2 regions of the Micromonospora sp. NPDC005299 genome follow, and region 1 is predicted to be linked to the other one. Evidence: riboswitches for the same ligand, from Rfam matches in the RefSeq annotation. Region 1 holds a riboswitch; the other holds the start of a gene.
The links. A riboswitch is a leader RNA that binds a small molecule or an ion and turns the genes downstream of it on or off. The one in region 1 is predicted to bind thiamine pyrophosphate.
Positions count from the first base shown of each region.

Region 2: linked by a shared signal. The riboswitch ahead of ACFYPD_RS22610 (ECF transporter S component) and the one ahead of ACFYPD_RS02645 (thiamine phosphate synthase) in region 1 are both predicted to bind thiamine pyrophosphate.

Region 1 is NZ_JBIAKG010000001.1:558,306-565,814, reverse strand. Features, by position in the region: gene rplQ (50S ribosomal protein L17) at 1-211, shown strand, start outside; gene truA (tRNA pseudouridine(38-40) synthase TruA) at 286-1,119, shown strand; gene ACFYPD_RS02665 (hypothetical protein) at 1,178-2,362, opposite strand; gene ACFYPD_RS02660 (class I SAM-dependent methyltransferase) at 2,489-3,094, shown strand; gene ACFYPD_RS02655 (ABC-F family ATP-binding cassette domain-containing protein) at 3,136-4,815, shown strand; gene ACFYPD_RS02650 (aldo/keto reductase) at 4,837-5,799, shown strand; TPP riboswitch at 6,000-6,109, shown strand; gene ACFYPD_RS02645 (thiamine phosphate synthase) at 6,104-6,730, shown strand; gene thiO (glycine oxidase ThiO) at 6,724-7,509, shown strand, end outside.
Region 2 is NZ_JBIAKG010000008.1:90,991-98,499, reverse strand. Features, by position in the region: gene ACFYPD_RS22635 (acyl-CoA dehydrogenase family protein) at 1-1,046, opposite strand, end outside; gene ACFYPD_RS22630 (DUF6328 family protein) at 1,225-1,728, opposite strand; gene ACFYPD_RS22625 (sugar isomerase domain-containing protein) at 1,818-2,567, opposite strand; gene ACFYPD_RS22620 (aminoglycoside N(3)-acetyltransferase) at 2,564-3,376, opposite strand; gene ACFYPD_RS22615 (alpha/beta fold hydrolase) at 3,373-4,197, opposite strand; TPP riboswitch at 4,275-4,381, shown strand; gene ACFYPD_RS22610 (ECF transporter S component) at 4,456-5,046, shown strand; gene ACFYPD_RS22605 (ABC transporter ATP-binding protein) at 5,158-6,573, shown strand; gene ACFYPD_RS22600 (energy-coupling factor transporter transmembrane component T family protein) at 6,614-7,414, shown strand; gene ACFYPD_RS22595 (response regulator) at 7,428-7,509, opposite strand, start outside.

The DNA.
Region 1 (7,509 bases):
GCTTCAGGTCGCCGAGCCGAAGGCGAACAAGAAGACCGCCGCCCGCAAGACCGCCCAGCAGGACAAGGTCGAGGCCCTGGCCCCGGCCGAGGAGGCCCCGCGCTCCAGCGAGGTCGCCGACCAGGACGCCGAGGCTCCGGTCTCGGCCTCCGGTGACACCGCCGAGGCCCGCGAGGACAGCGACGAGGCCACCGAGAACGAGAAGGCCTGAGCATAGGCAGCATCGTCGGGCCCGGCACCCCTTCCTGGGGTGCCGGGCCCGACGGCGTCAACGGGAGGTACGAGGTGGACGAGCGGTCCCGGCTGCGGCTGGACGTCTCGTACGACGGCACCGACTTCTCCGGCTGGGCCGCCCAGCCCACCCGCCGCACGGTCGCCGGGGTGCTCATGGAGACGCTGGACCTGGTCCTCGGCGCGGGCACCGCGACCGGGCTGACCGTGGCCGGCCGGACCGACGCCGGTGTGCACGCCACCGGGCAGGTGTGCCATCTCGACCTGCCCACCGAGGTGTGGCGGCAGCACGACGGGAGGCTGCTGCGCCGGCTGGCCCGGCTGCTTCCGCCGGACGTGCGGGTCCGGGCGATGACCGAGGTGCCGGCCGACTTCGACGCGCGGTTCTCAGCCACCTTCCGCCGCTACGAGTACCGGGTGACCGACGCCCCGTGGGGCGCCGAGCCGCTGCGCCGCACCGACACCCTGGCCTGGCCGAAGCCGCTGGACCTGGCGGCGCTGAACGCCGCCGCAGCCGGCCTGGTGGGGGAGCACGACTTCGCCGCGTACTGCCGGCGCAAGGAGAACGCCACCACGCTGCGCGAGGTGACCCGGCTGGACTGGCGGCGCGAGCCGGACGGGATCCTGGTCGCCACGGTGCAGGCCGACGCGTTCTGCCAGAACATGGTGCGCAGCCTGGTCGGCGCCATGCTGGTGGCCGGGGACGGCCGCCGGCCGGTCGAGTGGCCGGCCGGCCTGCTGAGCCGCCGGGAACGCGCCAGCGAGGTGACCGTGGCGCCCGCGCACGGGCTGGCCCTGGTCGAGGTCGGCTACCCGGACGACCCCTCCGAGTACGCCCGCCGCGCCGATCTCACCCGCCGCCTCCGGGTGCCGGTCGCCGAAGGCTGAGCACAGGGGAACGGCCCGCCGCCCCCGGTGCGGGGACGACGGGCCGTCGTGGTCGGGCTCAGTTCTTGGTGCCGTCCTGGCCGGCGGTGCCGCCGGTCGGGCCGTCCGTGGGCTGGCTGGCCACCCCGCCGCTGGCCCGGCGCTCCAGCACGCCCCGGTTCAGGTAGACCTCGATCATGTCGTACAGGATCTCCCCGGCTTTCGTGTCGCCGGAGCTGATCCGTTCCCCGTCGGCCCGGGTGACGACGCAGTAGGCGAGGTAGTGGCCGCGGACCTGCCAGCCGACCCGGGCGGCGGCCGTCGCCACCACGCCGGTGTCCTCGCTCGCCGCCATACCGCGGAACCGGCCCTGCCGTTCGTCCAGCATCGGCCGGATCCGGTCGCGCGCCCGCTGGGCGCTGGCCACGTCGGTCAGGTTGAACAGGCCGGCGGTGAGCAGGTGGTCGCCGTCGGCGGAGCGGAGGGTGGCCCGGACGACCTGGTTGCAGCCGAGGCGGACCAGCAGGTCGGCGATCTCGCCGGTGGCCGCGACCGCGCAGCTGCCGCTGGAGTGCGTCTTGAGCACCCGGTACGCCGGCTGCCCGTCGGTCACCACCAGTTGCTGGCCGGGGAAGACCTCCTTGGCGGTGAGCGCCGCCTGATCGGTGTCCCGGGAGTCCAGGTCGGTTCCGTCGGCCGCGGGGGACTGCTCCACCACCGGCTGGTTGCTCTGCTGGCCGGCCTGCGGCGTGGCGGTCCGGTCCTCCAGGAGCGCGGCGACGGCCAGCCCGGTGAGGGCGAGCAGCATCAGCACGGCGGCCCCGCCGATGAGCACCTGCCAGGCCCGGCCGCCGCTCCGGCGCGCGGGCCGGCGGGGGGACAGGTCCAGCGGATCGGTGGTCCGGGCGACGGGGTCGGCCGGGGTCGACGTTTCCGGCCTGGGCGCGGCGGCCGGCGTCGGCTGCGGCACCGGTGGCGCGGGCGGCGGCACCGCCGGCGTGGGCTGCGGCACGGGAGCGGGCTCCCGCGGCGGGGCGGGCCGGCTGGGCGCCGGGGCCGGTGCCGGGGGCGCCGGGGCCGGGGCCCGGGCGGCGCCGACGGTCGGTGGGGTGGGCCGGACCGGTGGCGGCAGCGACGGGGTGGGGAAGCGGGACGGCGAGGGACCCGCCGGCGGAGCCGCCACGTCGCCGGGCACGGACGGGTCCGACCCGGGCCGCGGGTACTCCAGGAAGGCGTCCTCACCGGACTCGTACCGATACACCATGTTGGCTACAGTAGGGGCCATTGTCCCTTTCGTGGGTAATATCGGCAAAATCCGGCGGAGTGGCGTCCCGTCCTGCCTGCCGCACCGTCGCGGGTGCCATTCCCGAGCGGTGCAACAATGCCCGACGTGACGGGCGACCACTACTTCACCGCTGAACCCACGACCCCCGCCCAGCCGCGCGAGGTCGAGTTCTCCGTCGCCGGGCGCGACTACACCCTCGCCTCGGCCGCCGGCGTCTTCTCCGCCGCCCGGCTGGACCCCGGCACGGCGGTGCTGCTGCGCAAGGCCCAACTGCCGGCGCACGACGCCACCGGCCCGCTCCTCGACGTCGGGTGCGGCTTCGGGCCGATCACCTGCGTGCTGGCCAGCAGCGCGCCGGCCGCCAGCGTCTGGGCGGTCGACGTCAACCAGCGGGCCCGCGACCTCACCGCCGCCAACGCCGCCCGGGTCGGGGCCGCCGACCGGGTCCGGGTGGCCGCGCCGGACGACGTACCCGCCGACCTCACCTTCGCCCAGATCTGGTCCAACCCGCCCATCCACATCGGAAAGCCGGAGCTGCACGAGCTGCTGCTGCGCTGGCTGCCCCGGCTCGCCCCGGACGGGGTGGCCTGGCTGGTCGTCGCACGGCACCTCGGCGGCGACTCGCTGCACCGCTGGCTGGTCGAGCAGGGCTGGCAGGTCGAGCGGCACGCCAGCCAGAAGGGCTACCGGGTGCTGCGGGTCACCCGGTAATCGGGTGTCGCCCGCGCCCACCCCTCGGGCAGGATGCCCGCGTGGGATACGTGGACGTGGCAGGGGTCGGGCACATCCTCCCGGACGGCCGGGAACTCTTCGCCGAGGTGTCGTTCCGGGTCGGTGAGGGCGCCAAGGTGGCCCTCGTCGGCCCCAACGGCGCCGGCAAGACCACCCTGCTGCGCATGGTCGCCGGCGACCTGCCGGTGAAGACCGGCGCCGTCGCCCGCGCCGGCGGGCTCGGCGTGATGCGCCAGTTCATCGGCATGATCGGTGACGAGTCGACCCTCGCCGACCTGGCCCTGTCGCTCGCCCCGCCCGCGCTGCGCGACGCCGGCCGCCGCCTCGCCGACACCGAGGCGGCCATGCGCGCAGCCGAGGTCCGCGGCAAGTACAGCAGCGCCGCCGGCAAGGCCCAGCTCGCGTACGCGGACGCCCTGGCCGCCTGGGGTGAGTCCGGCGGGTACGACGCCGAGGTGCTCTTCGACACCGTCGCCACCATCGTCCTCGGCCTGCCCTGGGACGCCGCCCGGGACCGGCCGGTGCGGACCCTCTCCGGCGGCCAGCAGAAGCGGTTCGCGCTGGAACTGCTGCTCCGCGGCCCGGACGAGGTGCTCCTCCTCGACGAGCCGGACAACTTCCTCGACGTGCCCGGCAAGCGCTGGCTGGAGGCCCGGCTGCGCGAGTCGGGCAAGTCCGTGCTCTACGTCTCGCACGACCGGGAGTTGCTCGCCCAGACCGCCGACCGGGTGGTCGCCGTCGAGGGCGGCAGCGCGTGGGTGCACCCGGGCGGCTTCGCCAGCTGGCACGAGGCCCGGGTGGCCCGGCACGCCCGCCTCGACGAGCTGCGGCGCCGCTGGGACGAGGAGCACCAGAAGCTGCGCGAGCTGATGCTCATGTACAAGCAGAAGGCCGCGTACAACGACGGGATGGCCTCCCGCTACCAGGCCGCGCAGACCCGGCTCCGCAAGTTCGAGGAGGCCGGGCCGCCGCCCGTACCCCCGAAGGAGCAGGACATCCGGATGCGCCTGACCGGCGGGCGGACCGGCAAGCGCGCGGTGATCGCCGAGCAGCTCGAACTCGACGGCCTGACCTACCCCTTCGACCTCGAACTCTGGTACGGCGACCGGGTCGCGGTGCTCGGCGCGAACGGGACCGGGAAGTCGCACTTCCTGCGCCTGCTCGCCCGCGGCGGCACCGACCCCGACCCGGCCAACACCCCCGTCGACGGCGCCGCGGCGCTCACCCCCGTCGCGCACGACGGCCAGGTACGCCTCGGCGCCCGCGTCCGGCCCGGCCACTTCTCCCAGACCCACGACCGGCCGGAGCTGATGGCGAAGACGCTGGTCGACATCCTGTGGCGGGGCGACGAGCACCGGGCCGGCATGGACCGGCACGCGGCCATGGCGGCGCTGTCCCGGTACGAGCTGGCCGGGCAGGGCGACCAGCGGTTCGGCACCCTCTCCGGCGGCCAGCAGGCGCGCTTCCTGGTGCTGCTGCTGGAGCTGTCCGGGGCGACCCTGCTGCTGCTCGACGAGCCGACCGACAACCTCGACCTGGCCTCCGCCGAGGCCCTCGAAGCCGGGCTGGACGCCTTCGCCGGGACGGTCGTCGCGGTCACCCACGACCGGTGGTTCACCCGCTCCTTCGACCGGTTCGTGCTGTTCCGCGGTGACGGCGAGGTGGTGGAGACCTCGGAGCCGGTCTGGGACGTCGGGTGACCGCCCGCGCGGCGGCATAGGGTGGATCTCGTGACTGAGATGACCTACCGCCGGCTCGGCGACTCCGGACTCGTGGTGTCCGTCGTCGGCATCGGCTGCAACAACTTCGGCCGCAAGCTCGACCTCGACGGCACCCGCGCGGTGGTGGACGCCGCGCTCGACGCCGGGATCAACTTCTTCGACACCGCCGACATCTACGGAGAGCCGCAGGGCGGCTCCGAGGAACTGCTCGGGCAGGCGCTCAAGGGGCGCCGGGACGACGTGGTGGTCGCCACCAAGTTCGGCATGGACATGCACGGTCTGAACGGGCCCGACCACGGCGCCCGGGGCGCCCGCCGCTACATCGCCCGGGCGGTCGAGGCGTCCCTGCGCCGCCTCGACACCGACCACATCGACCTCTACCAGATGCACGAGCCCGACCCGGGCACCCCGATCGACGAGACCCTCGCCGCGCTGGACGACCTGGTCACCGCCGGCAAGGTGCGCTACCTCGGCAACTCGAACTTCGCCGGCTGGCAGATCGCCGACGCCGACTGGACCGCCTCCTCCCAGGGCCGCGCGCGCTTCATCTCCGCGCAGAACCACTACTCGCTGCTGGAGCGGAGCGTGGAGGCCGAGGTGATCCCGGCGTGCGAGCGGTTCGGCCTGGGCATGCTGCCGTTCTTCCCGCTCGCGAACGGCCTGCTCACCGGCAAGTACAAGCGGGACGAGGCCCCGCCCGCGGGCAGCCGGCTCTCCGGCGGCGGCCGGTACGCCGAGCGCCTCGCCGCCGCCGACTGGGACACCATCGAGGCCATCGAGGCGTACGCGGCTGAGCGCGGTATCAGCATGCTCCAGGTGGCCATCGGCGGGCTCGCCGCCCGGCCGGCGGTGACCTCGGTGATCGCCGGCGCCACCACGCCCGAGCAGGTACGCGCCAACGCCGAGGCGGGCACCTGGCAGCCCTACGACGCGGATCTCGACACCCTCGACGCCATCCTCTGACCGACCCTGCCCACTGCCCCGGCACCTCCTTCAGGTGCCGGGGCAGCGTGCTGTCCACCCCGGCTCCGACGCGGCCCATCCGGACAGCATGACGTGATCGGGGGGTCACCCGCTGTCCCCGTCCTCCACCTGGGACAGTCGGTGGGAAATTCCCCATCGGCGCTTGGCGGATCGGCGCGCACGTCGTACGGTAGGCCCGCAAGTGACCCACGGGAGCCCGGTGCCACCGGGCTGAGAGGGGGGCTGGAAGCCCCCGACCGTCGAACCTGATCCGGGTAATGCCGGCGCAGGGAGGAGAGTTGCCGTGCCGTCCCTGGGACGACTGCATCTGATCACCGACACCCGGCCCGGGCGGGACCCCCTCGCCGTGCTGCGCGCCGCCCTGCCGGTGGCCCGCGCCGAGCTGGTCGTCCAGGTCCGGGTCGAGGACGACGCCAGCGACCGGGAGGCGTACGAGCTGGCCCGGCGGGTGGTCGGGCTGTGCCGGCCGTGCGGGGCGACCTGCCTGGTCAACGACCGGCTGCACGTGGCGCTGGCGGTCGACGCCGCCGGCGGGCACGTCGGCGCGGAGGACCTGCCGGTGGCGGCCGCCCGACGGGTGCTCGGCGCCGACGCCGTGCTCGGCGCGACCGCGCGGGAGCCGGGCAGCGCCGCCGCGGCGGTCGCCGCCGGGGCCAGCTACCTGGGCGTGGGCCCGTGTCACGCCACCACCACCAAGTCGGGCCTGCCCGACCCGATCGGCTCCGCGGGCCTGAGCGCGGTGGCCGGTGCGGTGGACGTGCCGGTGATCGCGATCGGCGGGGTGACCGCCGCGTCGGTGCCGGCGCTGCGGGCCGCCGGGGCGTACGGGGTGGCGGTGGTGGGTGCGCTGTCCGCCAGCCCCGATCCCGCGCGCACGACCGCCGAGCTGATCGAGGCCCTGACGTGCTGACCCGACCGGACGTCGCCATCGTGGGGGCGGGACCGGTCGGGCTGGCGATCGCGTGGCGGTGCGCGTCCCGGGGGCTGCGCGTGAGCGTCCACGACCCGGCACCCGGTTCCGGGGCCTCGCACGTCGCCGCCGGGATGCTCTCCCCGGTCGCCGAGGCCTACTTCGGCGAGCACGAGCTGACCGGGCTGCTCACCGAGTCCGCCGCCCGCTGGCCCCGCTTCGCCGCCGACCTGGCCGAGGCGGCCGGCGCCGACGTCGGGTTCCGCGCCGACGGGACCCTGGTGGTCGGGCTCACCGCCGACGACCTGGCCGAGGCGCGGCGGCTCTGGTCGTACCAGCAGGGGTTGGGGCTGCCGATCACGCCGCTGCGCCCCTCGGAGCTGCGCGACCGCGAGCCGGCGCTGGCCCCGCGGGTGCGCGGCGGCGCGGTCGCCCCCGGCGACCATCAGGTCGACCCGCGCCGGCTGGTTCCCGCGCTGCGGGCGGCGGCCGAGCGCGCCGGCGCGGTGCTGCGCCCGGCGCAAGTCGGCGCGCTGTCCGAGGTGGACGCCGGGCTCACCGTGGTCGCGGCCGGCTGCGGCGCCGCCGCGCTGACCGGGCTGCCGATCCGACCGGTCAAGGGCCAGGTGCTCCGGCTCCGCGCGCCCGGTCGCGGCGCGCCGGACTTCCGGCACGTGATCCGGGGGTACGCCGACGGCGAGTCGATCTACCTGGTGCCCCGGGACAGCGGCGAGGTGGTGGTCGGGGCGACCGTCGAGGAGCGCGCCGACACCGAGGTG
Region 2 (7,509 bases), on a different contig from region 1:
ACCGGCCGGCCCCACTGGACCCGATCGGCGGCCCACTCCCGGGCCACGTTCAACGCCCACTTGCCGGCGCCCACGCACATGGCCGGCAGCGAGAGCCGGCCGGTGTTCAACGTGGTCAGCGCGATCTTCAGGCCCTTGCCCTCGCCGCCGATCACGTTCTCCTTCGGCACGAAGACGTCGTGGAACCGGGTGAGGCTGTTCTCCAGGCCGCGCAGCCCGATGAAGGCGTTGCGCCGCTCGACGGTGATGCCCTCGCTGTCGCCCTCCACCACGAAGGCGGTGATGCCGCCGCGCCGACCCTCCCCCGCCGGCACCCGGGCCATCACCACCAGCAGGGTGGCGACCGTGCCGTTGGTGGCCCAGAGCTTCACCCCGTTGAGCCGGTAGCCGGTGCCGTCCTCGGTCGGCTCGGCCGTGGTGGCCAGGCGGGCCGGATCGGAGCCGACGTCCGGCTCGGTGAGCAGGAAGGCGGACACCTCGCCGGCGGCCAGCCGGGGCAGGAAGCGCTCCTTCTGCTCCGGGGTGCCGAACATCTTCAGCGGCTGCGGCACGCCGATCGACTGGTGCGCGGAGAGCAGCGCGCCGATCGACGGGTTCACCGAGCCGGCCCGCATCAACGCCCGGCAGTAGTGCAGGTTGCTCAGCCCGAGGCCGCCGTGCTTCCGGTCGATCTTCATGCCGAAGGCGCCGAGCCGGGCCAGCCCCTGGAACACGTCGTCGGGGATGCGCGCGTCCCGCTCGATGGCCGCACCGTCCACCTCGGAGTCCAGGTACGCCCCGAACGCCGCCAGGAACTCCTCGGCCCGCGCCGCCTCCGCCGGATCGGAGCGGGGCCAGGGGTTGATCAGGTCGAGCTGGAAGCGGCCGAGGAACAGCTCCTTGCCGAAGCTGGGCCGGTCCCAGGCCGACTCGCGGGCCGCCTCGGCGACCTGCCGCGCCTCCTTCTCGGAGACCTGGCCGGCCTCGCTCGGCAGCGGCCCGGCCCCGCCCGCCGCCGCCGCGGCTGCGCCGGCCGGCGGCTGCTGGGGGTCGTCGATGGGCGCCACCCGCCCGGTCGGGCCGCCGTGTCCGGCGGGGTCGGGTCGGCTGTTCTGTGTCGTGGTCACGGCTGCCTCCTGGAGACCTCGGTTCCGGCTGCGTCGACGTGCGACGAGAACGACGCTACCCCCGGGTGTTACCCAGGGGTAGCGTCGCGCGCACGTCCGATTTGGCGGGTCCGCGCGGTCAGTCGCCGGCCAGCGCCCGCGGATCGTCGTCCTCGTCGTCGATGTCGTCGTCACCCCAGTTGCGCCGCGCGAACGGCAGGATCACCCAGAAGACCAGGAACCAGACCCCGGTGAGCGCGCTCAGCAGGAAGGCGATCGGGCGGCTCAGCACGAAGTCGGTGACCAGCAGGACCGCGCTGACCATCGAGATCAGCATGAAGCCGAGGCCGGCGCTGGCCATCCGGTGCGCGAAGCGGACCAGCTCCGGCTTGCGGCCCTGGCGGAACAGCGCCCGGTGGAAGGCGACCGGCGAAATGATCATCGCGGTCGCCGCGGCTGCGGCCAGCAACGCGACGATGTAGACGTCCCGCTGGAATTCGGTGGTCCGGGTGAAACCGTTGCTGAACGGCAGGGTCAGCAGGAAGGCGAAGAGGATCTGCACCCCGGTCTGCGCCACCCGCAGTTCCTGGAGCAGGTCGGCGAAGTTGCGCTGCCAGCGCTGCTTCTCGGTTTCCTTGGACACCCGCTACCTCCAGGGAAGACGGTACTGCGGGTGAGGGTCTCCCACCGGCAGCACAGCCTGTGCCCCGCCCGGCCGAGCGTGAAACCGGTTCAGGAACCGCGGCGGATGCGGCCCGCGTACCGGGCCTCCAGCTCGGCGTTGTGCTCGTCGCCGCCGGTGATGTTGGCGGACAGGTAGACCGGGGGCCGCTCCCCCGCCGCGAGCAGCCGGGCGACCACCTCGGCGACGATCTGCTGGGCCAGCAGCGCGGCGGTGATCGACGAGACCGCGCCGACCGCGCCACCGTCGGGCAGCGGCAGGGTGGCGTCGCCGTACGGGGCGCCGTTGTCCAGCACCACGTCGGCGAAGTCGGCGAGCTTGCGCCCGGACGGGTGGCGCGAGGTCATCCGGGCCGAGTGCTGGACCGAGGTGATCGCCACCAGCCCGTGCCCGCGCTCCTTGAGGATGGCGGCGAACTCGACCATGGCGCCGTTCACCCCGGAGTTGGAGGCGAGCACGAACACGTCCTGCGGCCGGACCGGGGCCAGGTCGTAGAGGCGGTGCGCCACGGCCGGCTCGCGCTCCAGCTTCGGGTCCAGCACGTCGGCCGGCTCGCCGCCGTGCAGCACCAGGTCGCGCAGGGCGATCCGGTTGGTGGGGACCAGCCCGCCGGCCCGGCCGGCGATCTCCATGGCGAGGGCCTCCGAGTGGCCGGTGCCGAACGCGTGCACCACCCCGTCGGCGCGCAGCGACGCGGCGATCAGGTCCGCCGCCCGGGCCACGTTCTCCCGCTGGTCGGCGGCGACCCGGCCGATCGTCTCGGTCACCACCGCCAGGTACGCCTCGGAACTCACCGTCATGCTTCCTCCGTCCCTCGGGGCCGGGCCAGCCACTCCACCGCGAAGTCGACCGCCGCCCGCTGCCTCATCAACCGGCCCGTCCCGTCGCCGACCGGCCCGAGCCGCACCGCGCCGGTGGCCTCCAGGTCGGCGCCGAGCCGGGCGAAACACTCCTCGTCCAGGCGTACGTCGTCCCACCACACCCACTCCCGGCCGCCGTCGGCGGTCAGCACGGCCGCGCCGCAGCGCTGCCGGGGCGGCGCGGGTTGCCGGTACTCGGCCAGGTGCAGGGAGGTGTTGCTGCCGTGGTCCACGCCGAGCAGCAGCACGTCGGCGTCGAGGTCGTAGAGGCGGGCCAGCGGAGACCCCTCGCCCAGCATGTCGGCCCGCTCGTGGCCGGCGACGATCCGGGCGGCGGCCGGCCCGAGCGCGGCGAACGAGACGTACGGGTGGTCGCTGCGCAGCGCCTTCGGCCAGGTGCGGACCAGCTCGGCCAGCGCGCCCATGAACCGGCTCGGTGTCACCGCCGGATCGAACCCGGGCAGCTCGTCGCGGATCACCGGCCACCAGTCCGCCGGCACCGGCGGGTTGGTCCAGTCCGCCGGGTCGCTGTTCTCCGGCGTGTGGGTGGGCACCACCACCGTGCCGGCCGGGCCGAGCACGTCGCGCAGGGCGAGCAGCACCGCCTCCGGGCCGCCGCAGAGGAAACCCAGCGGGCGCAGTGAGGCGTGCACCAGCACGGTCCCGCCGGGGCGTACGCCGAGGTCGCGGAGCTGGGCGGCGAGCGACGCGCGGGTGTGCGGCCGGGCCGACGTGGGGCTCGCGATCATCGGCCGACGCGGGCGAGAACCGCCGCGGCCAAAGGGCCGGGCGCCTCGTCCGGGATCCAGTGGGTGACGCCGGGCAGCACCAGGAAGCGGTAGTCGCCGGTGACGTGGGCGGCGCACGCGTCGGCGGCGGTGCGCCCGATCGCCACGTCCCCGTCGCTCCAGACGAACGTGGTCGGCACGCCCACCGGCCCGACGGCCTTCATGTCCGCCCCGGTCATCGCCCGGTACCAGTTCAACGCCGCGGTCAGGGCACCGGGCTCGCGCATCGGCTCGGCGTAGCGGGCCACCCGGTCGGCGTCGCCCACCCCGCCGAGCATCCGGCGCAGGGCCGCCGCACGGAACGCCAGCAGCACCTTCTCCGCCTTGCCCGGCTTGCGGAACAGGACGATGTAGGAGGACCGGGCCTTCTGCCGCGGGTCGGTGGCGAGCGCGTGCCCCATGGCCGCCGGGTGCGGCACCGACACCGCGGTCAGCGTGCGCACCTGCTCCGGGTGCGCCGCCGCCAGGCCCCACGCCACGATCGCGCCCCAGTCGTGGCCGACCAGGTGGGCGGAGGTCACCCCGAGCGCGTCGAGCACCGCGGCCGCGTCGGCCACCAGCTCCGGAATCCGGTACGCCCCGACCTCCGCCGGCCGGGCGCCGGGCGAGTAGCCGCGCTGGTCGAGGGCGTACGTGCGCAGCCCGGCGGCGTGCAGCGCGGGGGTCACCTCGTCCCACTCGCCGGAGTGCTGCGGGAAGCCGTGCAGCAGCAGGACGGGGTCGCCGCCCTCGGGGCCGCCGGTGCGTACCTCGAATGTCAGACCTCGCGCCTCGACCCGCATGATCGCCACCCTAACGGGCGATCGCCCTGCTGGGCCCGGGGCCGGGGTCGGTGCTAGCGTCTGCGACGAGACAACTTCACATCCGACAGGGGAGCGCACAGCGCTGAGAGTGCGGGCCGGTGCCCGCAGACCCTCGAACCTGATCTGGGTAATGCCAGCGCAGGGAGTTCGGTCGACCTCCAGCCGCGCCGCCGTCCGGTGACCACCGGGCGCGGCGTGCGTCTTCTCCTGGTTCCTCACCTGAACTGGGAGTCAGCCATGAACCACACCGACAGCAACCGCTGGCGCACCGTCGACATCGTCGTCGCCTCGGTGATCGCCGTCGCCTTCGGCGTCATCTTCTGGGCCTGGGGGCTGGTCTGGAGCGCCACCGACGCCGCCTTCGCCTTCTTCCCGCCCGCGCAGACGCTGATCTACGGCGTCTGGCTGGTGCCGGCCGTGCTGGGCGGGCTGGTCATCCGCAAGCCCGGCGCCTCGCTCTACTGCGAGCTGCTGGCGGCGGTCGTCTCCGCTCTGCTGGGCAGCCAGTGGGGTGGCATCGTCATCGTGCAGGGCCTGATGCAGGGTCTCGGCGCCGAACTGGCCTTCGCCGCCTTCCGCTACCGGGCGTTCCGGCTGCCGGTCGCCCTGCTGGCCGGCGCGCTGACCGGCCTGACCGCCGCGATCTTCGACTTCGTCTACTGGAACAAGGCCTACGACCTGGTCGACTACCGCCTGCCGTACGCCCTGCTGACCATCGTCAGCGCCACCGTGATCGCCGGCGCGGGCTCGTGGTTCCTCACCCGCGCCCTGGCCAACACCGGCGTCCTCGACCGCTTCCCGGCCGGCCGCGACCGCGCCCTGGTCTGACCGCCACCCGCCGAGACCGCGTTGATCAAGAGGTTTGCGTCGGCGAAAGCGGTTTTCCTGACGCAAACCTCTTGATCAACCAAGCTGGGGCCGAGAGGGGAGGTGCGACGCGTGGGTGCCGTTCAGGTGCGGGGGTTCGGGTGGCGGCATGCCGGGCGGAAGGGCTGGGCGGTGCGGGGGGTGGACCTGCGCGTCGAGGCCGGGGAGCGGGTGTTGCTGCTGGGCGCCTCCGGGGCGGGCAAGAGCACGCTGCTGGCGGCGCTGGCCGGCCTGCTGCCCGAGGACTCCGGCGAGCAGGAGGGCACCGTCGAGATCGACGGGCTCGACCCGCGCAAGGCCCGGGAACGGGTCGGCATCGTCTTCCAGGACCCGGAGACCCAGCTGGTCATGGCCCGCTGCGGCGACGACGTCGCGTTCGGGCTGGAGAACCGGGGCGTACCCGCCGAGGAGATCTGGCCCCGGGTGGACGAGGCGCTGCGCCGGGTCGGCTTCCCGTATGACCGGGACCGGCCCACCGCGGCGCTGAGCGGGGGCGAGCAGCAACGGCTGGCACTGGCCGGGACGCTCGCCCTGCGGCCGGGGCTGCTGCTGCTCGACGAGCCGACCGCCAACCTCGACCCGGCCGGCGCCGACCTGGTCCGCCGGGCCGTCGCGGACGCCCTCGACGCGGACACCACGCTGATCCTCGTCGAGCACCGGGTCGCCGAGGCGCTGCCACTGGTCGACCGGGTGGTCGTGCTGGAGCCCGGCGGCGGGGTGCACGCCGACGGGCCGCCCGGCGCGGTCTTCGCCGCGCACGGCGACGCGCTCGCCGCCGCCGGGGTCTGGGTGCCGGGCCGCACCGTGCCGCCCCGGCACGCCACCGCGCCTCCCGGCGAGGTGTTGCTCACCGCCGACCGGCTCGGCCTGCCGCCCAGGCTGGGCCCCACCGACCTGGCGGTACGCGCCGGCGAGGCGCTCGCCGTGCTCGGCCCGAACGGCGCCGGCAAGTCCACCCTGGCCCTGCTCCTCGGCGGCCTGCTCCGCCCCGGAACCGGTACGGTCGCCGCCACCCCCGCCCTCGCCGGCCGCGACGCGCGCACTCCCCCGCACCGCTGGCGGGCCCCCGCCCTGGCCAGCCGGATCGGCTCGGTCTTCCAGGACCCGGAACACCAGTTCGTCACCGGCACCGTCCGCGACGAGCTGGCCCTCGGCCCGCGCCGCACCGGGCAGCCCGAGGCGGCCGTGGCGACCACCGTGGACGCGCTGCTGCAGCGGCTGCGGCTGGACCGGCTGGCCGGCGCCAACCCGTACACCCTCTCCGGCGGGGAGGCGCGGCGGTTGAGCGTGGCGACCGCCCTGGCCACCGCGCCCCGCCTGCTGATCTGCGACGAACCCACCTTCGGCCAGGACCGGCGGACCTGGCGGGAACTGGTCGACCTCCTCGCCGACCTGCGCGACGCCGGCCACGGCGTGGTCGCGGTCACCCACGACGCGGACTTCGTCGCCGCGCTGGCCGACCGCACCATCACCCTGGAACGCCGATGACCTCCGCCGGCACAGGCCGCACCCTCACCCGGGAGTGCCGATGATCAGCGTGGAGCCGGTCGCCGCGGCCGGGGCGCCGCTGGCCCGGCGCAATCCGGTGGCGAAGCTGGCCGCCGCGCTGGTCTTCACCCTGATCCTGGTGGCCACCCTGGACCCGGTGGCACCGGCCATCGCCATCGCCGTCGAACTGGCGGTGCTGCCGCTGTTCGGCGTCCGCTACCGGGTGCTGGCCCGGCGGGCCTGGCCGCTGCTGGCCGGCGCCGCCGGCATCCTGGTCACGCTGGTGCTCTTCGCGGCCGACCGCTCCGGCCGGGTGCTGGTCGAGGCCGGCCCGGTCGTGGTCACCGAGGGCGTGCTGGTCACCGCGCTGGGCCTGGTGCTGCGGATGCTCGCTGTGGCGTTGCCCGGGATCCTGGTCTTCGCCACCACCGACCCCACCGACCTGGCCGACGCGCTGATCCAGAACGCGAAGGCGCCCGCCCGGTTCGCCATCGGCGCGCTGGCCGCGTTCCGGCTGGTGCCGCTGCTGGAGGAGGAGTGGCGGATGATCAGCATGGCGCGCCGGGCCCGGGGCGTGGACGCCGGCCGCAACCCGGTGGCCAAGCTGCGGCTGTTCGGGTCGACGGCGTTCACGCTGCTGGTCGGAGCCATCCGGCGGGGCACCCGGCTGGCCGTCGCCATGGACGCCCGGGGCTTCGACGCCGGCACCCCGCGGACGGTCGCCCGGCGGCAGCGCTTCACCCGGGCGGACGCCCTGCTGGTCGCCGGCGCGGCAACAATCGCCGGGGCGGCGCTGACGGTCAGCGTGGTGCTGGGCACCTTCCGCCCGCTGATCGGCTGACCGGCGGCTCCCGCTACCGCCGGAGCTGGGCCACCCCGCTCCGGTACGCCAGCACCACCGCCTGCACCCGGTCCCGCACCCCGAGCTTGGCGAAG